Regions from separate parts of the Janthinobacterium sp. KBS0711 genome, predicted to be linked through region 1. Evidence: predicted binding sites of a transcription regulator. Region 1 holds the regulator's gene; each other region holds the start of a gene.
What was found. Region 1 encodes LexA, which represses DNA repair genes until DNA is damaged. Its sites were predicted from a motif close to ACTGTATNNNNATACAGT; they were not measured.
Positions count from the first base shown of each region.

Region 2: recA (recombinase RecA) is a predicted target of LexA. The motif match lies at 6,015-6,032, and genes of this name have one in related genera.
Region 3: dinB (DNA polymerase IV) is a predicted target of LexA. The motif match lies at 4,649-4,666, and genes of this name have one in related genera.

Region 1 covers NZ_LBCO01000035.1:236,009-243,923, reverse strand. The annotation lists gene VM94_RS24260 (SPOR domain-containing protein) at 1-25, shown strand, start outside; gene VM94_RS24255 (CvpA family protein) at 46-534, shown strand; gene purF (amidophosphoribosyltransferase) at 573-2,096, shown strand; gene VM94_RS24245 (cystathionine gamma-synthase family protein) at 2,206-3,447, shown strand; gene lexA (transcriptional repressor LexA) at 3,517-4,152, opposite strand; gene VM94_RS29260 (hypothetical protein) at 4,185-4,385, shown strand; gene rpsF (30S ribosomal protein S6) at 4,428-4,817, shown strand; gene priB (primosomal replication protein N) at 4,838-5,137, shown strand; gene rpsR (30S ribosomal protein S18) at 5,163-5,453, shown strand; gene rplI (50S ribosomal protein L9) at 5,481-5,936, shown strand; gene VM94_RS24215 (replicative DNA helicase) at 6,072-7,457, shown strand; gene VM94_RS24210 (DUF47 domain-containing protein) at 7,549-7,915, shown strand, end outside.
Region 2 covers NZ_LBCO01000024.1:899,585-907,499, forward strand. The annotation lists gene sucD (succinate--CoA ligase subunit alpha) at 1-360, opposite strand, end outside; gene sucC (ADP-forming succinate--CoA ligase subunit beta) at 374-1,543, opposite strand; gene VM94_RS16675 (DUF2889 domain-containing protein) at 1,616-2,176, opposite strand; gene VM94_RS16680 (class I SAM-dependent methyltransferase) at 2,455-3,993, opposite strand; gene recX (recombination regulator RecX) at 4,149-4,604, opposite strand; gene recA (recombinase RecA) at 4,808-5,911, opposite strand; gene VM94_RS16695 (response regulator) at 6,167-6,901, shown strand; gene VM94_RS16700 (sensor histidine kinase) at 6,898-7,915, shown strand, end outside.
Region 3 covers NZ_LBCO01000014.1:124,778-132,692, forward strand. The annotation lists gene VM94_RS09220 (ATP-binding cassette domain-containing protein) at 1-446, opposite strand, end outside; gene VM94_RS09225 (hypothetical protein) at 437-1,534, opposite strand; tRNA gene VM94_RS09230 (tRNA-Asp) at 1,643-1,719, opposite strand; tRNA gene VM94_RS09235 (tRNA-Val) at 1,777-1,852, opposite strand; tRNA gene VM94_RS09240 (tRNA-Asp) at 2,069-2,145, opposite strand; tRNA gene VM94_RS09245 (tRNA-Val) at 2,200-2,275, opposite strand; gene VM94_RS09250 (S9 family peptidase) at 2,375-4,543, opposite strand; gene dinB (DNA polymerase IV) at 4,686-5,870, shown strand; gene VM94_RS09260 (recombination-associated protein RdgC) at 5,989-6,885, shown strand; gene VM94_RS09265 (hypothetical protein) at 7,045-7,419, shown strand; gene VM94_RS09270 (TonB-dependent receptor plug domain-containing protein) at 7,583-7,915, opposite strand, start outside.

The DNA.
Region 1 (7,915 bases):
GGGCGGCAGCCTGGTACCGGCGTGATGTTGCAAGGCTGAATCGGCGTGACGATCTTCGATTACCTGGTGCTGTTCGTGCTGGTGACGTCCGTGCTGATCAGCATGATGCGTGGCCTGGTCAAGGAAATACTGTCATTGGTCAGCTGGATCGTGGCCTTCGTCATTGCCAACGCCTATGGCGCCACCCTGGCGAAATTCCTGCCGGAAGCCGTGCCGGGCGAAGCCATCCGTTTGCTGCTGGCTTTCGTTGTGCTGTTCATCGGCGTGCGCATTTTGATGGGATTGCTGTCCATGACGGTCGACGCGCTCGTCAAGGTAACGGGCCTGAGCCTGGCCGACCGCACCCTGGGCACCCTGTTCGGCGTGGCGCGGGGCCTTGTGATCGTGCTGACCGCCGTCATCTTGTGTGGGATGACGTCCATACCGCAGCAGCCATTCTGGAAAAACGCGCAGCTCAGCCCGCTCGCGGAGCAGGGCGCGCGCGCCATCAAGCCTTATCTGCCTGCCGCTTACGCGCAGCATGTGAAATTTTGAATTTTTTTAAAATCAGTAGCACAGTTTAGGAGCACACCATGTGTGGCATCGTCGGCGTCGTTTCCCATCAACCTGTCAATCAATTGCTCTATGATGCATTGTTGCTCCTGCAACATCGCGGTCAGGACGCGGCTGGGATTGCGACCAATCACAGCAGTATGTTTTCCATGCACAAAGCCAATGGCCTCGTGCGTGACGTCTTCCGTACGCGCAACATGCGTTCGCTGCAAGGCACGACGGGCATCGGCCATTGCCGTTACCCGACGGCCGGTTCGTCGAGCGAAGAGGAAGCACAACCGTTCTATGTGAATGCGCCGTTCGGCATCACGCTGGCGCACAATGGCAACCTGACCAACTGGGAACAGTTGAAGCTGGAAATGTTCAAGAACGACCGCCGCCACATCAATACCGATTCCGATTCGGAAGTGCTGCTCAACGTGCTGGCGCATGAAATCCAGGAAGCGACGACGGGCCTGAACCTGGACCCGGAAGCCATCTTCAAGGCCGTTACCGTGCTGAACCGCCGCGTCAAGGGTGGTTACGCTGCCGTCGCGCAAATCGCCGGGGTGGGCTTGCTGGCCTTCCGCGACCCGCACGGCATCCGTCCGTTGTGCCTGGGCATCAATGAAACGGAGCAGGGTCCCGAATACCTGATCGCTTCCGAATCCGTGGCCCTGGAAGGTATGGGCTTCCGCTTCGTGCGCGACATCGGTCCCGGCGAAGCCGTCTTTATCGATGCCGACAAGAAATTGCACAGCGCCCAGTGCGCCGACAATGCCAGCCTGAACCCTTGCGTGTTCGAATTCGTCTACCTGGCCCGTCCCGACTCCGTCATCGACGGCGCCTCCGTGTACGCCACGCGCCTGAAAATGGGCGAATACCTGGCCGAGAAGATCCGCGCCGAGTTGCCAGGCGTGCATATCGACGTGGTCATGCCGATTCCCGATTCCTCGCGTCCGGCCGCCATCCAGCTGGCCATGGCGCTGAACATCGAGTACCGCGAAGGCTTCATCAAGAACCGCTACATCGGCCGCACCTTCATCATGCCGGGCCAGGCGGCGCGCAAGAAATCCGTGCGCCAGAAGCTCAACGCGATCCCGTCCGAATTCAAGGATAAAGTGGTGCTGCTGGTCGACGATTCCATCGTGCGCGGCACCACCAGCCGTGAAATCGTACAGATGGCGCGTGAAGCGGGCGCGACCAAGGTCATCTTCGCTTCGGCCGCGCCACCGGTGATCTACCCGAACGTGTACGGCATCGACATGCCGACGCGCGACGAGCTGATCGCCTACGGCCGCACGACGGAAGAAGTGTGCCGCGAAATCACGGCCGACTACCTGGTCTACCAGGATATCGGCGCGCTGAAGCAGGCGATCGCCGACGTCAACCCGGCACTGACCAATTTCGAGGCGTCGTGCTTCGATGGCGTCTACGTGACGGGCGACGTGTCGCAGGAATACCTGGACCGCCTGGAATATGCGCGCCACCATCCGAAGGCGGCAGCGCCCGAAGATACGCCGCGTTCCCAGCTGAACCTGAACCTCGCTACTACCGAGGCTTGATACTAGGCCCGGCTATTGCCGGGCTTTTTTTTCGGGGTCAGACCCGCTGGGTCTGACCCCAGCACTTGCCTTGGATTAAGCGGCAAGACGAGTATTTGGAACTTCCACCATGACCACCAAAAAAAACTACGGCTTCACCACCACCATCCTGCATAACGACCGCCGCAAGGGCATCGAGCACGGCTCGCTGCACAAGCCCGTGCATACTTCCGTTGCCTTCGGTTACGCCGATGCGCGCCAGCTCGCGTCCGTGTTCCAGGGCAAGGAGCCGGGCTTCCGTTATGGCCGCCAAGGCAACCCGACCGTCTCCGCGCTGGAAGACAAGGTCAACAAGATGGAAGACGGCGTGGCGACTTTGTGCTTCGCCACCGGCATGGGCGCCATCGGCGCCGTGGTGCAATCGCTGTTGCGCGCCGGTGACCATGTCGTATCGTCGGCCTTTTTGTTTGGCAACACCAACAGCCTGTGGCAAACGGTGACGGGGCAGGGCATAGCCGTGTCGTTCGTCGACGCCACCGATGTCGCCAACGTGGCGGCCGCCATCACGCCGGCCACGCGCATTGTGTTTGTGGAAACCATCGCCAATCCCCGTACGCAGATCGCCGACCTGGCAAGGATCGGCGACTTGTGCCGGGAGAAGGGCATTTTGTATATCGTCGACAACACGATGACGACGCCATATCTGTTCCGCCCGAAAGCCGTGGGCGCGGGTCTGGTGGTCAATGCCTTGACGAAATCCATCGGCGGCCATGGCAATGCGCTGGGCGGCAGCTTGACGGACACGGGCGTGTTCGACTGGACGCGGTATCCGAACATCTTTGAAAATTATAAAAAGGCGGCGCCCGCCCAGTGGGGCATCGCGCAAATCCGCGCCAAGGCCTTGCGCGACTTCGGCGCTTCGCTGGGGCCGGAAGCGGCGCACCATATCGCTGTCGGCGCGGAAACCATGGCCTTGCGCATGGACCGCACCTGCTCGAACGCCCTGGCGCTGGCGACCATGCTTGCCGCCGACCCGAGAGTGGCGGCCGTGCACTACCCGGGCCTGGCGTCGCACCCGCAGCACGCGCTGGCGACGGACTTGTTCCGCAGCTATGGCTCGCTGTTCAGCTTTGAGCTGAAGGATGGCATCGACTGCTTCGATTTCCTCAATCGTTTGAATTTGGCTATTCCAGCGAGCAACCTGGGCGACACGCGCACCCTCGTCATTCCCGTCGCCCACACGATTTTCTACGAGATGGGTGCCGAGCGCCGCGCCAGCATGGGCATCGCCGAATCCCTGATCCGCGTGTCGGTGGGCATCGAAGATGAGGCCGATCTGCTGGAGGATTTCAGCAGTGCGCTGGATGCATAAGCAGCCGCGCACCATGTAAAAAGGGCCGCGACAGTCATGCTGTCGCGGCCCTTTTTTACGTGCTGCAGTTTAATGCCAGCTGCGCATCAGTCCGACGGCGAGGCCTTCCAACGCAAACTCGTCTTCGGGCGACACGGTGATCACCTTGAAGTCCGGGTTCTCCGGCAGCAGTTCGATGACGGAGCCCGTCTTCTTGTAGCGCTTGACGGTGACTTCGTCGCCGATGCGGGCGACGACGATCTGGCCATTCTTGGCGCTGTCGACCTTTTTCACGGCCAGCAAGTCGCCATCCATGATGCCGGCGTCGCGCATGGACCAGCCGCGCACTTTCAGCAGGAAGTCGGGCTTGGCCGAGAACAGGGCCGGGTCGACGTTGTAGCTCGCTTCCAGGTTTTCCTGCGCCAGGATGGGCGAGCCTGCCGCCACCCGGCCGATCAGGGGCAGCGACATCAGCAGCGCTGCCGGCACTTTCGACGGCGGCGCTTCGGCGGCCGCGCCGATCAGGCGGATGCCGCGCGAGGTGCCGGGCGAAATCTCGATCGCGCCCTTGCGGGCCAGGGCCTGCAAATGCTCTTCAGCCGCGTTGGCCGATTTGAAACCCAGTTCATTGGCGATTTCGGCACGGGTAGGAGGAAAGCCCGTGTTTTCAATCGCGTCCTTGATCAGGTTCAGGATTTGTTCTTGTCGTGCTGTCAGCTTGATCATGAGCGGTGGGTGCATACTAAAATGCTGTCTATATGAACAGTCTGTATTTTTGTACAGTATCGTCCACTATGCAAGGGGATTTCCGTGTTTTGGGCGAATTTCGCAAGAAATACTTGCCCATGGGCGCAAAGCGCGGCGGCGCACGGGCTTTTCGCGCGCTTGTGGAAGGAATGATTGAAACGTTTGCAAAAGGCGGTTATAATCTTCGGCTGACCTTCCCACACCCGTCTTGACGCCGGGGTGGGCGATTATCAATCCGACCTGAAGGAGTTTGCATGCGTCATTATGAAATAGTCTTTATCGTCCATCCGGACCAAAGCGAGCAAGTGCCCGCGATGATCGAACGCTACAAAGCCAGCGTAACCACCCGCGGCGGTTCGGTTCACCGCGTGGAAGATTGGGGCCGCCGTCAAATGGCTTACTCGATCCAAAAGCTGCCTAAAGCACACTACATCTGCCTGAACATCGAATGCGACAACGAGACCCTGGTCGAGTTGGAAACAGCATTCAAATTCAATGATGCCGTGTTGCGTCACCTGACCGTTAAAATGAAGAAAGCTGAAACAGCTCCTTCGCCGATGATGAAATCGGTACAACGCGAAGACGCGGCCAAAAGCCACCGCACCGAAGCACCAGCAGCCGCTCCAGCCGCAGCAGCAGCTTAATTCTTGACCGGGATCGTGCGCTGAACCAGCTACAAGTAACCGCCATCATTGCCGAGCGCGAAATATTGCGCTATACCCCGGCAGGGCTGCCGATTGTGAATGCAGTATTGCAACACAGTTCGCAGCAGATGGAAGCAGGGATTGCCCGTTTGACCGAGTTTGATGTTGCCGCGCTAGCCGCTGGCGAAATTTCAGGCCGGTTCAGCCAGGCAAGCTTGGGCGGGGTGTATCAGTTCACGGGTTTCCTGGCCAGGAAGAGCCGCAACAGCAAGAGTTTGGTGTTTCACATCATTGATTTTAGTGCAGTCAATTCTGACTAGCGCATTTTAGATACAGGAGCCTGACATGGCATTCGGTAAAAAGTTCGACAAAAATAAGCTCAAGCTTAAAGAAAAACGCAAACAGCAAAACCCGTTGTTCAAACGCAAGAAGTTCTGCCGCTTCACCGCAGCTCACGTTGAGCAAGTCGACTACAAAGACGTCGACACGCTGAAAGACTTCGTCCAAGAAAACGGCAAGATCATGCCAGCACGCCTGACCGGTACCAAAGCGCACTACCAGCGCCAAGTTGACACCGCAATCAAGCGCGCTCGCTTCCTCGCGCTGCTGCCATACACCGATCTGCACCACGCTTAATCGGTCAGATATTCCTGGAGAAGAACTATGCAAATCATTCTGTTAGAAAAAGTTGTTAACGTCGGTAACCTCGGCGAAGTCGTCAAAGTCAAAGACGGTTACGCACGTAACTTCCTGATCCCGCAACGCCTGGCACGTCGTGCTACGGCAACCGCTGTGGCTGAATTCGAAGTCAAGCGCGCCGAACTGGAAAAAGCTGCTGCCGCCAAACTGGCCGCATCGCAAGCCCAGGGCGAAAAACTGAGCGGCCTGACCGTTCAAGTTGCTCAAAAAGCTGGTGTTGATGGCCGTCTGTTCGGTTCCGTCACCAACTTCGACATCGCTGAAGCGCTGACCAAGCAAGGTTTTGCTGTTGAAAAAGCACAAATCCGCATGCCTACCGGCCCGCTGAAGATCGTTGGCGAGCACAACGTTTCGGTTGCTCTGCACACCGACGTGGTCGTGGAAGTTGTTATCGCTGTCGTTCCAGACGCGAACGCGTAATTGTCTGCGGGCCTGGCCCGCAAGCATTGCCGCACTATGAAAAGCCGGGTTCGCCCGGCTTTTTTGTGGCCTTTTTTTCGCTCAATTTCAGCCCTTTATTTTTGCCAGCACGCCGAAGCGGGTATAATTCGCGCCATGAACGCCCCCTCTGATCCGCAACTGGATTCCCTCCGTATTCCGCCGCATTCGATCGAAGCAGAACAATCCGTTATCGGTGGTCTGCTGCGCGACAATGCCGCGTATGACCGCATCGCCGACTTCATGCATGCGGAGGATTTCTATCGCTATGACCATCGCATCATCTTCGAGCAAATCGTCAAGATGGTTAACGCTTCCAAGCCAGCCGATGTCATTACTGTTTTTGAAACCCTGACCCAGCTCGGCAAGGCCGATGATGTGGGCGGACTCGCTTACCTGAACGCCATGGCGCAAAACACGCCATCGGCCGCGAACATCCGGCGCTACGCCGAGATCGTGCGCGACCGCGGCGTGCTGCGTAAACTCATCACCGTCGCCGACGATATCTCCGGCACGGCCTTCAGCCCGCAAGGCAAGGAAGTCAAGCAGATGCTTGACGAGGCCGAGTCGAAGATTTTTGCCATCGCCGAAGAAGGTGCGCGCGGCGCCCAGGGCTGGACCGCCATCCAGCCTCTGCTGACGCAGGTGGTCGAGCGCATCGACGAACTGTACAGCCGTGACAACCAGAGTGAAATCACGGGCGTGCCCACCGGTTTCATCGACCTCGACCGCATGACCTCGGGTCTGCAGCCGGGCGACTTGGTGATCGTGGCGGGCCGTCCGTCGATGGGCAAGACGGCGTTTTCCGTCAACATCGGCGAAAACGTGGCCATCGACAGCGGCTTGCCCGTGGCCGTGTTCTCGATGGAGATGGGCGGCGCCCAGCTGGCCATGCGTATGCTCGGCTCCGTCGGGCAGCTCGACCAGCACCGTTTGCGTACTGGCCGCCTGAACGACGAAGACTGGCCGCGCCTGACGAATGCGATCCAGAAGATGAACGACGCGCAGTTGTACATCGATGAAACGCCGGCGCTCAATTCCATCGAATTGCGCGCCCGCTCGCGCCGCTTGTCGCGTCAATGCGGCAAGCTGGGCCTGATCATCGTCGATTACTTGCAACTGATGTCGGCCAATACGCCGGGCGACAACCGCGCCACGGAGATTTCCGAGATTTCGCGGGGCTTGAAAGGCCTGGCGAAAGAACTCGGTTGCCCCGTGATCGCGCTGTCCCAGCTGAACCGCTCGCTGGAACAACGCCCGAACAAACGTCCTGTCATGTCCGACTTGCGCGAATCGGGCGCTATTGAGCAGGATGCCGACGTGATCCTGTTCATTTACCGCGACGAGGTGTATAACCCCGACTCGCCGGACAAGGGAACGGCCGAGATCATCATCGGTAAACAGCGTAACGGTCCAATCGGCAGCATCCGCCTCACCTTCATGGGGCAGTACACCAAATTTGGCAATTACAGTGGTGGCCTGGCGCTTTACCAAGGCGACTAACACAGCAGCACTGATATTCCATTGGCCGCCCCCGACAACGGGGCGGCTTTCTGTAGTAAATAACACGACTCAATGCTTAACGGAGAATGACATGTTTGGACGCTTGATGCCCACTGAGGGCAAGTTTTTTGAATTGTTTAACCAGCACGCGGAACTGTGCGTCAAGGGCGCCAAAGAGATGCTCGGCCTGATGACCAATTTCGACGACCTGGAAAACCGCGTGCATGCGATCGAAAGCATCGAGAAACAGGCGGACAAAGTCACCTACGCCACCGTGGAAATGCTGCACAAGACCTTCATCACGCCGATCGACCGCGACGACATCCATCAGCTGATCACGCGCCAGGACGACATCCTCGACCTGCTGGAAGATGCGGCGCAAACCGTCTCGCTGTACGACCTGAAGGCCGTCACGCCGGAAGCCAAGCGCCTGGCCGAACTGGTGCTGGCCTGTACCG
Region 2 (7,915 bases), on a different contig from region 1:
GCTGTTGGCTTTGGCCATGCGGTCTTTCAGGGCCATCATGTCGCGGACAGGAATGCCTTCGGTGATGCAAATGGCCAGATCCATTTCAGCTTCGACAGCTTCCCAGATCGCCGCTGCCGCGCCTGCTGGCGGCACGTAGATCACGGAAACGTTGGCGCCGGTTTCTTTTTTCGCTTCGGTAACGTTAGCGAAAATAGGAATGCCTTCGAAATCTTCGCCGGCTTTCTTCGGGTTCACGCCTGCCACGAAGGCAGCTTTGCCGTTCGCGTAGTCGCGGCAACCGCGGGTGTGGAACTGGCCGGTCTTGCCGGTGATCCCTTGGGTAACGACTTTGGTATCTTTATTGATCAGAATGGACATGTTGATTCCTTAATTAAGCTTGACCGGCAGCAGCGGCAACGACGCTCTTGGCTGCATCTTCCATGGTGTCGGCTGCGATGATAGGCAGACCGGAATCGGCCAGCATCTTTTTGCCCAGGTCTTCGTTGGTGCCCTTCATGCGCACGACCAGTGGCACGTTCAGCGAGACGGCTTTCACTGCGGCGATGACGCCTTCAGCGATCACGTCGCAACGCATGATGCCGCCGAAAATGTTCACCAGGATGGCTTTCAGGCCTGGGTTTTTCAGCATGATCTTGAACGCTTCGGTGACTTTTTCTGCCGTGGCGCCGCCGCCGACGTCCAGGAAGTTGGCTGGCTCGCCGCCGAACAGCTTGATAGTGTCCATGGTGGCCATGGCCAGGCCGGCGCCGTTCACCAGGCAACCGATGTTGCCGTCGAGCGAGATGTAGGCGAGGTCGAATTTCGACGCTTCGATTTCAGCTGGATCTTCTTCGTCCAGATCGCGCAGGGCGACGATTTCCGGGTGACGGAACAGGGCGTTCGGGTCAAAGTTGAACTTGGCGTCCAGGGCGATGACTTTGCCGCTGCCGGTAACGATCAGCGGGTTGATCTCGGCCAGCGAGCAGTCGGTTTCCCAGTACGCTTTGTACAGGCCTTGCAGGTTGACGCGTGCGTCGGCGATGGAACCGGCAGGCACGCCGATTTTGGCGGCGATGTCGTCTGCCTGGGCATCGGTCAGGCCTACGCCCGGATCGATGGTCACGTGGTGGATCTTCTCCGGGTGGCTCTCGGCCACTTCTTCGATGTCCATGCCGCCTTCGGACGACGCCATCAGGACGATTTTCTGGGTAACGCGGTCGGTGACCAGCGAAACGTACAGTTCTTGTTTGATGTCGGCGCCTTCTTCCACCAGCAGGCGGTTGACTTTCTGGCCTTCGGCGCTGGTCTGATGCGTGATCAGCTGCATGCCCATGATCTGGTCAGCGTATTCCTTGACCTGTTCCATCGATTTTGCCACTTTCACGCCGCCGCCCTTGCCGCGGCCACCTGCGTGGATCTGCGCCTTGACAACCCACACCGGGCCGCCCAGGGTTTCCGCAGCCTTGACGGCTTCTTCGACGGACATGCACGGAATACCGCGTGGTACCGTCACTCCGAATTGCCGGAGGATTTCTTTGGCTTGATACTCATGGATTTTCATGCTGGCTTCCCTTCTGATACTGATGTGTAAAAATACGGTTAGTGGTGCAAAAAAAACAGGTAAGCGCCGGGGTCACGCTTTGGCTACCCAGCGCGGGTAATACTGTGCAACCGCCCCGCCATCGGTGCGCAGGGCGTGGCATTTGTCGAGTTGAAACGGCTTTTCATGCGGCAAATCAGCATTCTCACCGTCGCGGGTCGACCAGACATCGCCGGCAAATGCCTGAACCGTCGCAGTCGGCAAGACTTGCGCCAGTTCGGTCAAATGGGTACAGCCGGCGATTCCCGCCAGGCGCTGTTTCAAGTCGCGGCGGAAATTCTTCAATAAATTCAGACCGATCAAGGCCCGGTAAGCGGGGCCGATGGTATCGCAAAAACCGGGATAAGGCACGGCATCGGAGGCAGCTTCGGCCTCGACAATGGTCAGTTCGCGATCGACGGTAATGCGCAAGTGGAGGTCATGCAGAGGGGCGCCGGCGGGACGGAGGCCGGAGGCCAGGGTCGCGTCATAGCTTTTGATGTCGGTGATATGGGCGTCAATATCCCACAGGCCGTCGTCGCGCACATACGCTTGGACGTCGATAACGCGGGAGTGCCGTAGGGCGCGCCGGGATACGGGAATTGACAGGGGCATAAGACCGATGCCGCTTGCGCGGCCATAATTAGTAAGCAGCCATGTGCATAAAGCACGCTGTTCGCAGCTTCTACGAACAGCAACCGCACCTGCGGCGCCGCAAAAACCCTAAAAGTGTAGCACACAGGGCGCTAGTTGCGCCGCAACATAATTTTTTATTGGTCTGGCCGCCCGCCGCAAATTATTAATGAAAATCGCAAAATGAATGACAAGCATTCACAATATGAATAACCTGGATGCGGGTATGCGGGCACCGGCAAGCTGGCCGGCGCCGCGCCTCAGTCTGTCACGCCCAGTACGCGCAAGATGGGCAAGCTACGCGCAGAGAAATACTGTGCGTGCGCCAGCAGTTCGGCCAGGTTTTCATCTTCCGTCAACAAGGGCTGCCCGTCCTTCGTCAGCAGCTGCTTCAGACGCAGCAACACCGGCCATGTCGCGGCCACCCATTCTTGCGGCGTTGAACAACCTTGCAGTTTCGCCCACAGGAACAGCTGTTGTAAATGCGGTACAGCCACGCCGCTACCCGTCAGGGGACTGGCGAGGATGGTCAAATCGGTTCTTGCCAGTGCCTGTTCCAGCAGGTGCGCATTCAGGCGCGCCGTCTGCGGTCGCGCCACGGCAATGTCGGCCTCGTCCTGGACAGCCAGCACGCTGCCCTTGCTGACCAGCACCAGCATGATCTGCAGCAAGGCGGCCAGGCTGGCTTCGCTGCCCGCCAGTTGCTGCTCCAGTTCGCCTATCGTGTACACGCGATGGTCGGCCATGGCATCGAGCACGGGCGCATACACGCGCTCATCCATATCGGCGTCGCCCAGCACGCCATGCACGCTCAACACCACTTCGTCGCGCGGCACGGCCAGCATCACGCGCACGGCTCGCAAGGCGCTGGCCTGGGCAAACGGCGTCAGCCTGCGCGCGCCCTTGACCCAATAGTCTTTACGGAACTGCTCGTTGACGAGGAAGGCGCGCGTCGTCTCGCGGAAGACGGGATCGGGTATCTCGGCCAGGAATTGCTGGTGCTCGGCCGTCAGGTTCAGCATGTCGACCAGAGCGGTATAGGTGGCGGACGCGGCAAACTCGAGCTTGGCTTCGCCCAGCATGGCCGCGACGCTGGAAAAGGCCATCGGCTGCCAGTCGGCATTGAAATACTCGTGGGCAAGATAATGTCCATCCATCGCCTTGAGCTTGTCGATGCGGTCCGCCAGGAGCGGGTTGGCCTCCAGGAAGCGCGGTTGCGCGGCGATCATCCTGTCGACGAAATCGATGGCGCCAGCGACTCTGGCCAGCACGCCTTGGCCCGGGGCGCTCATGACACGGCTATGTTCGGCCATCAGGTCGCGCATCGGCATCATGGCGGCCCAGCCTGGCTGCGTGTTGTAACTGATGAAGACGACACCGCCCACTTTCAGCTTGCGCCGCAGGAAGTCGACGATGAGCGCGCGATTGTCCGCCGAGACCCAGCTCCAGATCCCGTGCAGGCAGATAAAGTCGAAATCGGGCAAGTCGTCGCGACAGCAAAACTGCGCGAACGATTCGTCCGTGAACTGCGCGCCGGCGCCGGCCGCGCTGGCCAGCTCCTGCGCAAAGGCGGCCTGGGATGGATTGAAATCATTGCCATGCCAGCGTGTGGAGGACGCCGCCGCATGGATGTTGGCGCTGATGCCCTGGCCAAAGCCCAGCTCGCAAGCCGTGCCGCTGTCCGGCAAGGCAAGCCCGGCAGCCAGCAGGGGCAGCCGCAGGCGCAGAGGATTCAGTTCTTCGTAATAACCATAGGTATAGGCGATTTCGGCCACATAGCCGGCATTCCAGTTGCTCATCTTGCATCCTGTCACGGTCAGTGTTGCTGCGCATCGCACAGCGTTCGAGCGCCAGCATACCCGATCGCGCGGCATCGCCATACGGGAAACAGACGGCGTTTGAAAGCGCAGTTCATGGCGGCACGGCCGGGGCGGCCGGCGTGCCCTGGCCAGCCTTATTCCTCGTCGGGATCCAGCCCCTTCAAGGCCGCTTGCACGGCGCGCTGGGAAAAACCGCGCTGCATCAGGAAGCGCATCTGCTTGTTGCGCTGCTCCGCATCCTGCGCTACTTCACCAAATTTGCGGCGCCACACTTCGCAGGCGCGTGCAACTTCGCCTTCGGCCAGGCCCGCCTTGAGTTCCTGCAGCGCCTCGCCACCAATGCCATGACTTTGCAACTCCGCCATGATGCGGCTATTGCCGAAGCGGGCCGAGCGGCGGTGGATCAGCGACTCGGAAAAGCGCTCCTGCGACAGCCAGTTGGCTTGCTCCAGGCTGTCGAGCAAGGCTTCCACGTCATCACCCTCTTGCGCATGGCGCTGCAGCTTGCGCCGCAATTCCATGCGGCTGTGTTCACGCATCGACAAAAAGCGTAGCGCCCTGCCCTTCAAGCTTAGTTGTACTGCGGCCATACACCCACCTTGTCTTTCATTCCACGATCACGTCACCCAAACACAATCGCCGCCCGGCGCAACAGCGCGGGACGGCGATTATGGTCCTACCTTGCGGCAAGCCATGCGTAGGTCGGATTAGGCCCCTTGGGCCGTAATCCGACAACATTGTTGACGTCTGTGGTGTTGTCGGATTACGCGCGGCTTTGCCGCGCTAATCCGACCTACTCTGGCTTGGCTTCCGCAGCCTTGGCAGCCTTGTCGGCGGCTTTGTCCGCTTTTTCCGGTTTTTCAGCAGCCAGCGGCGGCAGTTCGCGTACGCCCAGCGAAGCGCGGACCTTGTTTTCGATTTCGCGGGCCAGCGCCGGACGCTCTTGCAGGAAGGCGCGGGCGTTGTCCTTGCCCTGGCCGATGCGTTCGCCGTTGTAGCTGTACCACGAACCGGATTTTTCCACGATCTTGGCATCCGAGCCCAGGTCCAGGATTTCGCCTTCGCGCGAAGTGCCTGCGCCGTACAGGATGTCGAAGTGCGCTTCCTTGAACGGTGGCGCGATCTTGTTCTTGACGACCTTGACCTTGGTTTCGTTGCCGATCACTTCATCACCGGACTTGATCGAGCCGGTGCGGCGGATGTCCAGGCGCACGGAAGCGTAGAATTTCAGCGCATTGCCGCCGGTGGTCGTTTCCGGGCTGCCGAACATCACGCCGATCTTCATGCGGATCTGGTTGATGAAGATGACCAGAGTATTGGTGCGGTTGATGGAACCGGTCAGCTTGCGCAGGGCTTGCGACATCAGGCGCGCTTGCAAGCCTGGCAGGGAATCGCCCATGTCGCCTTCGATCTCGGCGCGTGGCGTCAGCGCGGCCACGGAGTCGATGACGACGAGGTCGACGCTGCCCGAACGCACGAGGGCGTCGCAGATTTCCAGCGCCTGCTCGCCCGTATCCGGTTGCGAGATCAGCAATTCATGCAGGTTCACGCCCAGCTTTTGCGCGTAACCGACGTCCAGCGCGTGCTCGGCGTCGATAAAGGCGCACGTGCCGCCCAGTTTTTGCATTTCGGCGATGGTTTGCAGGGTCAGCGTGGTTTTACCCGACGATTCCGGACCGTAGATTTCCACCACGCGGCCGCGCGGCAAGCCGCCCACGCCCAGCGCGATATCGAGGCCGAGCGAACCGGTCGACACGACTTGCACTTCTTCGATCGGTGCGCTGGCATCCATGCGCATGACCGAACCTTTGCCAAACTGCTTCTCGATCTGCGCCAGTGCGGCGGCGAGCGCCTTGGCTTTTTCCGATGCGGGTACTACAGCTTTTTTATCGTCCATATGTTCTTTCAGCCGTTCTACAGTTGCGGATTCACGTGACGCATCTACGTGAACCGTGCAGCCTGCGATAGCGCCAGTGGGTTAAATTCTTTACACAGACAGTACTGTATAAAAAAACAGTGATCAATGCAAGCGGAACGTGGATTTGTTTTGAAACAGATCAATACAAGCCTGGATTTTCACAAAAATTCGCCACCTTGCGGAAAATGAAACACAATACAAGCTTCTACCGCCGCAAAGCATAGGAAGTGCACCATGCGTATTTTACTTGCCGAAGATGACAGCGTGCTGGCCGATGGCCTGACCCGCTCGCTGCGCCAGTCCGGTTATGCAATCGACTACGTCAAGACGGGCCAGGAAGCCGATACGGCTCTGTCCACCCAGGAATTCGACTTGCTGATCCTCGACCTGGGCCTGCCGAAAATGTCCGGCCTGGAAGTGCTGCGCCGCCTGCGCGCGCGCGCCTCGCTGCTGCCGGTACTGATCCTGACGGCCGCCGATTCCATCGAACAACGCGTCAATGGCCTCGACCTCGGTGCCGATGATTATATGGCCAAGCCGTTCGCCTTGTCGGAACTGGAGGCAAGAGTGCGCGCCCTGACGCGCCGCGGCGCCGGCGGCGGCGCCACCATCATCAAGCACGGCCCCCTCAGCTACGACCAGGTGGGACGCAGCGCCTACATCAACGACCAGATGCTCGACCTGTCGGCGCGCGAACTGGGCTTGCTGGAAATCCTGCTGGGCCGCACCGGCCGCCTGGTCTCGAAAGAGCAGCTGGTCGACCACCTGTGCGAATGGGGCGAGGAAGTGTCGAACAACGCCATCGAAGTGTATGTCCACCGCCTGCGCAAGAAGATCGAGGTGGGCGGCGTGCGCATCGCCACCGTGCGCGGCCTCGGCTATTGCCTGGAAAAATATTCGGAAGCGGCGCGCCTGAACGCCGAAGCGGGCGAGTCGGCAAGCCCGGCCAGCGGACCCGCCAGCAAGTGAAGGCGCGCGAGGCGCCAGCGGACGAACCGGACGACGACGACTGGTTCGAGCCGCCCACCACGGAGCAGGATGACACCATCGAGCATTCGCTGTTCGGCGAAATCCTCGACTGGATGCTGGCGCCCCTGCTGCTGCTGTGGCCGATGAGCATCGCCATCACCTATCTGGTGGCCAAGGGCATCGCCAATCAGCCGTTCGACCATGCGCTGGAAGACAGCGTGACGGTGCTCACGCAGCAGGTCAAGCAGGCCGACGGCGCCATGCTGCGCCGCGCGCCCGACAGGAACCAAAAGAGCAGCAATAATAATGGCCGCGACTTGCTGCGCGGCGACGATGTCGACACCCTGTATTACCTGGTGGTGGGACCGCGCGGCGAATACCTGGCCGGCGACCGCGATTTGCCGCCGCCGCAAGACCCCGACAAATACCGCAGCGGCATGGTGCTGTTTCGCAACGACACCATCCACGGCACGCCCGTGCGCGTGGCGTTCAGCTATCTCGATATTGCTTCCGACAACGACGAGGAACAAAGCCGGGCGCTGGTGCAAGTGGCCGAGACACTGGAAAAACGCGCCCAGCTGGCCAATGAAATCATCAAGGGCGTGATTTTGCCGCAGTTCATCATCCTGCCTGTGATCCTGGCCCTGGTCTGGTTTGCCCTGGCGCGCGGCCTGTCGCCGCTGGCGCAATTGCAGGAACGCATACGCGCCCGCCCGCCCGACGATTTATCGCCCATCGAATCGGGCCAGGTACCCGAGGAAATCACGCCGCTGGTCGGTTCGCTCAACGAGATGCTGGCGCGGCTGTCGCTGTCGATCGACATGCAGAAACGCTTCATCGCCGATGCCGCGCACCAGATGAAGACGCCGCTGGCCGGCATGCGCATGCAATCGGAGCTGGCCTTGCGCCAGACCGACCACGACGAGATCCACCGCTCGCTGCTGCAGCTGGCGAAAAGTTCGGAAGCGGCCACGCGCCTGGTCAACCAGCTGCTGGCCCTGGCGCGCGCGGAAA
Region 3 (7,915 bases), on a different contig from region 1:
AGCGCCAGTTGCAGTTTTTTGTGCTGGCCCAGGGAGAGGGCGGTGATGCTCTGCTGCAATGTGGACGTCATGGCGAACGCGCTCAACTCCTCATTCAGCAGGGACGGGTCGCTACCTGGATACAGGGCCAGGTGCCGGTCGAGAAACTCGTGCACTTGCAGCCAGGGCAGGGCGGGCGTGTCGCCGCCGCAATAGAACGCCTGCGTGCGGTAGGCCAGCGGCATGCGGCCGCTGTCGACGTCATCGAGGCGGATGACGCCGCGCGCGGGCAGCAGGGCGCCGCCCGCCAGCTTCAGCAGGGTCGTTTTGCCGGCACCGTTGGCGCCGCGCAGCCAGGTGACGCCAGGGCCGAATTGCAGATTGAATCCCTGGAAGACGCTGTGCGTGGGGAAGTGAAAATCGAGGTGCTCGACGTGCAGCACGGGAGAAGACAGGTTCAATTCCATAATTCGCTTCCGATGGCGCTCAAGGCGAGGATGGACAGGACGACGAGGGCGACGCGCCCGCGCGCCGTCAGGCGGGGCAAGCCGACGATGGCCAGCAGGGCCGCGCTGGCTGTGAGGGCGTACACCCTGGTCACGCGCTGTTGCAAGGCGGCGGGATCGGTGGCGTACAGCAAGGCAGCACCTGCCAGCAGCACGGCAAACGGTGGCAGCAGGCTGGCCGCGCAGGCCAGGCGCGTCAAGCCCGCGCTGGCCAGGGGCCAGGCGTTCAGCGCCGGGCGCAGCACGGCGATCTGTTCGCGCACGGCCTTGTCGCCGCGGTCCGTCACAATGACCAGGCTGGCGCTGGCCAGCAAACCGAGCAGCGGTGCGGGCACGAGGGGTGTGCGCAGCAGCCAGGCCAGCATGCTGGCGCCAGCCGTAGCCAGCAGCAGGCTTTGCTGCAGGCCGGTCACATTCTCGTTGCGCCAGAATGGCAGCCAGAACAGCTGGCGCCACAGGAACACGCTGCGCCAGCGGGGCCGTTGCGGCACGTAGGTCGTCATCGTTGGCGGGCGCGCCCTTTGTGCCGGCCGCGGCGCGTGCAGGCGCTGCGCCACGATGAGCGTCGTCAATAGCCAGGCCAGCAGCCAGATGGCGATGGTGGCGGCGATGCCGGGCGCGGCAACCGGGCGCAGCCAGGGTGGCGACTGCGCCAGCCAGATGCTGGCCGAGACGGTATAGGCAAGCCCCAGCGGCAGCATCAGCAGGCCGGCCACGGCGATATCGGCTTGCCAGCGCAGGCGCGTCGGCAAAGGCAGCTGGCGCAGCCAGGCGGCGGTACTGGCCGGCAACAATCGCTTGCGCAGCAGCCAGGCGGGCAGGCAGGTCAGCAACGCTTGCGCGCCCAGCAGGTCAAGGGCGGCGGGCCAGGGCAGGGTGACGGCGAGAAAGCCGGGCAGGGCGATGACGCTAAGCAGGCCCAGCAAGACGGGGCCGGCCAGGAACACGAGAATTTCCATGGAACTGGCCAGGCTGGCGGCAAATTGCAGCAAAGCATGATGGGCCAGGCGCAGCCGCAGGGCAAGGTAGGGATGAGTGCTACGGGGCAAGCGCATGCGGGCAGGAGCGGAGTCGGGGTAGCGCTGATTCTAGAGCATTTGCTGTTCCATAATGGGAAAAGCCCTTCGGTTCAGAGAACCAAAGGGCTTTTCTTTTATTGGCGGAGCGGACGGGACTCGAACCCGCGACCCCCGACGTGACAGGCCGGTATTCTAACCAACTGAACTACCACTCCAAGCTCGTATGATCTGTGTTGCTGATCCATGAAGCACTGGATAATTTTCTGTATTGGTGGTGGGTGCTGAGAGGCTCGAACTCCCGACCTACGCCTTGTAAGGGCGCCGCTCTACCAACTGAGCTAAGCACCCGCATACCCAGAAAACTATCCCGACGTTTGTCACCACGTCTGGAAGAGGCACTATTATAGGGGGCGCTTTCGTGCTTGTGCAACTATTCTTGAGGGCGAACGGCAGTTTTTTTGCTGAAAAGCGCAAAAATATTCAGGGAAGGGGAGCTGACGTGTTTTTGGCTTCTGAAATGGGAAAAGCCCTTCGGTTCAGAGAACCAAAGGGCTTTTCTTTTATTGGCGGAGCGGACGGGACTCGAACCCGCGACCCCCGACGTGACAGGCCGGTATTCTAACCAACTGAACTACCACTCCAAGCTCGTATGATCTGTGTTGCTGATCCATGAAGCACTGGACAGTTTTCTGATTTGGTGGGTGCTGAGAGGCTCGAACTCCCGACCTACGCCTTGTAAGGGCGCCGCTCTACCAACTGAGCTAAGCACCCGTTGCTTGTCTCAGAAAACCATCCCGACGTTTGTCACCACGTCTGGAAGAGGCGCTATTATAGGACGGCTAAAATCCTTCTGCAAGCGCTTTTTTCACTTTACTCCGTAATACCCCACTGCGACAGCATCCACGCCATATTGAAAGCGTTCTCGGCGATGGCGTTATAGCGGCCCGAAGCGCCGCCATGGCCGGCGCCCATATTTGTTTTCAGCAGCAGCGGATTGCCGTCCGTTTTATATGCGCGCAGCTTGGCCACGTATTTCGCCGGTTCCCAGTACATGACCTGGCTGTCGTTGAGGCCCGTCGTCACCAGCATGGCCGGGTAATTCTTGCGCGCAATGTTGTCGTATGGCGAGTAGCTGAGCATGTAGTCGTAGGCTGCCTTCTGGTTCGGGTCGCCCCATTCCAGGTATTCGCCCGTCGTCAGGGGCAGGCTGGCGTCCATCATCGTGTTCATCACGTCGACAAACGGTACGGCAGCGTGCACGGCGTGGAACAGCTCGGGGCGCATGTTGACGACGGCGCCCATCAAGAGGCCGCCGGCGCTGCCGCCTTGGATGATCAGGCGGTTCGGGCTCGTCCATTTTTCGCGCACCAGGTAGTCGGCGCTGTCGATGAAGTCATTGAAGGTGTTTTTCTTCTTCATCAGCATGCCGTCTTCATGCCAGGCTTCGCCCATGTCCGTGCCGCCGCGGATATGCGCTTGCGCATAGATCACGCCCCGCTCCAGCAGGCTGATGCGGCTGATGGAAAAAGTAGCTTCCGTGGAAATGCCATACGAGCCATACGAGTACAGCAGCAGCGGCGCGGAGCCGTCGAGCTTGACGCCTTTCTTGTAGACGACCCACAGCGGCACTTGCACGCCATCGCGCGCTTTCACCCACAGGCGCTGCGTCGTGTAGCGGCTGCCGTCAAAGCCGCCGACGATTTCCTGCTGCTTGAGCACCGTGCGCTTGCCGTCTTGCATTGCCACGTCAATGACGGTGGGCGGCGTGACGGGCGACTGGTAGGACATGCGAAATTGCGTGGCAGAAAATTCCGGCGTGCCAACGGATGTCGCCAGGTAGACGGGGTCGTCGAACTGCACCGTCTTCCAGTTTTTATGCGCGAAATCGTAGATGCGCGCGCGGTTCAGGGCGCGCGCTTTTTCCATCACCACCAGGTAGCCCTGGAAGACGTCGATGGACTGGATCACGGCATCCTTGTTGTGCGGCACGACGGTCTTCCAGTTCTTCGGCTGCGGTGCGGACAGCGGCGCGCTGACGACACGGAAATTCTTCGCCTCCTTATTCGTGACGATATACAGCTGGCCGTCGCGGTGCTCGACGATGTAGCGGTGGCCTTTTTCGCGTTTCAGCACGCTCTGGAAACTGCCTTGCGGCTTGTTCGTCGGCAGCAGCAGCACTTCGCTCGTATCCGTGCTGCCCGAGGTCAGCACGAAGAACTGCTTGTCGTGCGTGCGGTCCACGTGGATGGCGAACTGTTCCACCGGTTCATGGTAGACCTGTTGCGGCGCGCCGCCCAGGGCCAGGCGGAACACGCGGTCCGAGCGCTTGGTGGTGGCGTCTTCCTGCGCCAGCATCAGGGTGGCATTGTCCGCCGCCCACGCCAGCGAGGTCACGCGCGGCATGGTGTCCGTGAGCAGCTTGCCCGTTTTCAAATCCTTGACATGCAGCTCGTACTGGCGGAAACCCGTCGTGTCGGTGGTGTAGGCCAGCAACTGTTCATTCGGGCTGATGCTGAATGCGCGCACGGCAAAGAATTTGTGGCCTTCGGCCAATTGATTCTGGTCCAGCAGGATTTCCTCTGTCGCCTGCGCATCGTAGGCGCCGCTGGCTCCCACGGGACGGCGGCAATGAATCGGATATTGCTTGCCCGCTTCCATGCGCGTGTAATAGTAGAAATTGCCCTGGCGCGCAGGCACGGACAGGTCCACTTCCTGCATGCGTCCCTTCACTTCAGCAGTCACCTTGTCGGCCAGCGGCTGGATCGGGGCCGTGACGGCGGCCGTGTAGGCGTTTTCCGCATTCAGGTAATCGATCACGGCGGGATCGGTTTTCTTTTGCAGCCAGCGGTAGTCGTCCGTGACGACCGTGCCGTGGCGCGTTTCCTGCCAGGCTGTCTTGGCGGCAATGGGTGCCGACATGGTGGCCACGGTGGTGGCGTCGGCGGCCAGCGCGGATGGCGCCAGGGTGGACAGCAGCAGGGCCGGCAGGATGGATAACCAGGCGGACCGGCGGCGCGCAGCGTGATGGGCGATAGACAAGGCGACTCCTTTTCATAGTTGTGTCAGGATTGTAATCTTGCTATTGAGAAAAGCAACCGCCGTGCTCGTGCGTTTCAACTTGCATCCATGGGCATTTCCAGCGATACTGTATATAACTACAGTATCCCGCCGCGAGGTGTCCTTGACCACATCTGCCTCCCCCCTTCCCGAGCCGCCCGCCGCCCGCCGCTGGATAGCGCACCTGGACATGGACGCCTTCTTTGCCTCCGTGGAACTGTTGAAATATCCGGAATTGCGCGGCGAAGCCGTCGTCATCGGCGGCGGGCGCTTGCAGCAGCCCGTGCTGCAGGAAGACGGCACGCGGCAGTTTGCGCGCATGCGCGACTATGTGGGGCGCGGCGTTGTCACCACGTCGACCTATGCGGCGCGCGTGTTCGGCGTGTTTTCCGCCATGGGCATCATGAAGGCGGCCAAGCTGGCGCCCGACAGCATCCTGCTGCCGGCCGACTTCGAGGCTTACCGCGACTATTCGGCCCGCTTCAAGCAGGCCGTGGCCCAGCTGTGTCCCATCATCCAGAACGTGGGCATCGATGAAATCTATGTCGACCTCACCGAATACGGCGAGCAGGCGCCGGCCATGGCGGCGCGCCTGAAGGCGGCCGTGTTCGAGGCGACGGGCCTGTCGTGCTCGATCGGCCTGGCGCCCAACAAATTACTGGCGAAAATCTGTTCCGACCTGGAAAAACCGGACGGCCTGACCATCCTGCACCCGGAAGATATTGAAACGCGCGTGTGGCCCTTGCCGGCGAAAAAGATCAATGGCATCGGCCCGAAGGCCACGGCCAAGCTGGAAGCGCTGGGCGTCAATACCATCGGCGAGCTGGCCCGGGCCGACATGGCCATGCTGCGCACGCAGTTCGGCGACCTGTACACGGGCTGGCTGCGCCAGGCGGCGCTGGGCATCGATGACCGCCCCGTGCAGACGAGCCGGGAAACCAAGTCCGTCAGCCGCGAAACGACGTTCGAGCGCGACTTGCAGGTGGTGCGCGACCGGGCCACCCTGTCGGAAAAGCTGGAAAGCCTGTGCACGCGCGTGGCGGGCGACCTCGACAAACAGTCGCTGGCGGGGCGCACGGTGGGCATCAAGCTGCGCTTCGAGGATTTCAGCACCGTCACGCGCGACATCACCTTGCCCAGCGCCACGGCGGATGCCGCCGCCATCCTGCGCGCCAGCCGCGATTGCCTGCGGCGCGTGCCATTTGACAAGAAAATCCGCCTGCTGGGCGTGCGCATCTCGACCTTGTCCGATCCTGCCATCGTGACGCGGCAGGCGCCAGCCCAGGCGGAGCTGTTTCCCGCCCTGTAGCGGCATTCCCCACGCAGCAACAACACCGCGCCAGTCCGCGCTTTTGACGGCATTCCCGTGTCGAAAGTGTAGAATGGCGTTCCCCTGGCACTACTGAAACAAACGGAAGACAAAAACTATGTGGTTCAAGAATCTTCAGATTTACCGCCTGCCCGCACCGTGGGCTTACACGCCAGAACAACTGGAAGAGGCCTTGTCCTCGAACAAATTTACGCCGGCGACCAGCATGGATCTGATGCGCCAGGGCTGGGATACGCCACGCCCGAACGGCGGCCTGGTCCACGTGGTCAACAAACAGATGCTGATCCTGCTGGGCACGGAAAAGAAACTGCTGCCAGCGACCGTCATCAACCAGGTGGCCAAGGCCCGCGCCGCCGAGATGGAAGAAGCGCAAGGCTTTGCGCCTGGCAAGAAAGCCATGAAGGAATTGAAGGAACGCGTGGCCGACGAACTGCTGCCGCGCGCCTTCAGCATCCGCAGCAACGTGTGGACGTGGATCGACCCCGTCAATGGATGGCTGGTGGTCGATGCCGCCAGCCCGGCGAAAGCCGATGAAGTCATCAAGCTGCTGTTGAAAGCCGTCGACAAACTGCCGCTGGAAAGCCTGCGCGTGCAGCGCTCGCCCGTGGCGGTGATGACGGAATGGCTGCAAGCGGACGATGCGCCTGCCGGCTTCACGGTCGACATGGATACGGAATTGCGCGCCACGGGCGAGAGCAAGGCCACCGTGCGCTACGTGCGCCACACCCTGGAAGCGGACGACGTGCGCCGCCACATCGCGGCCGGCAAGCAATGTACGCGCCTGGCCATGACGTGGAACGACAAGATCTCGTTCGTGCTGACAGAGTCGCTGGCCATCAAGAGCGTCAAGCCGCTGGACGTGATCAAGGAAACGGAATCGAGCACGAAGAACGACGAAGAACGTTTCGACGGCGACGTGATGCTGATGACGGGCGAGCTCTCCAAGCTGATGGCCGACGTGGTCGAAGCATTGGGCGGCGAAGCGACGGCGTAAGCACAAGCAATTTTGCGTGATAGACGGCCCGCTGGCATTGCCCAGCGGGCCGTTTTGCATTGGGAAATTGCTGGCGCCAGTGCGCGGAAATTTTCCATATGGAAATAATATTTCCATGGTATCGTTGCTATCATGGCATTAATTATTTCTACATAACCCATGCACAAGTATTTCCAGCACTGTTGCGCCGCCTTTATCCTCGGGACCACGCAGCTGGCCGCCGCCCAGGCGCAAATCTCCGATGCCACCCTGCGCCAGCTGAGCGCTTGCGATGCCTCTTTTTTCCGCAGCCTGCATCAGGACGACGCGGCCCTGGCGGGCAGCGTGCCGCTGGCCACGCGCGGTGATGCCAGCTGGATCAAGGTACCCAACCGCAATCAGGCCCAGGCCGGCAGCATCCAGTTTGCCACTCACTTGCGCGCTGGCGGCTTGACTTTGCTTGGCTACACCGATGAAGTGTCGGATCTGGGCAGCCTGGGACGCTATTACCACGCAGGAAACTGCGTACGTGGTCGAGAGTGCTTTACTGCATGATCTGGGCGTCGCCGTGCAATTGCGTACGGTATCGAAAGATTAGGGCGAGAGTCACTACCGTTATCTGGATATCAAGGTGACGCAATAGCTGTGCGACAAGAAAAAAACGCCTTGCACGGTGCGTGCAAGGCGCTTTCGAGACCCGCTAGTTCACGTTCTTATATTAGAACTTGTACGAGCCGGTGATGTAGAACGTGCGCAGCATCGGATCGGCGTAACGCGGATCGAAGCCAACCTGATGGCCCGACGAGGCACGCAGCGACAGCGGTGGATTGCGGTCGAACAGGTTCTTGATACCGGCACGGATCGACGTTTTGTTGTTGATCGCGTAGCGGCCTTGCCAATCGAAGGTGATGTGCGACGGCACGTCCAGGCGGAGCTTTTCCATGCCTTTGGTGTCGACGTTATACACCTCGGTCAGGGCATCGGTGTAGCCATTGCGGTAGTTCACCACCATCGTGTTGCTCAGCTTGCCGGTGTCCAGGGTGGCGGTCAG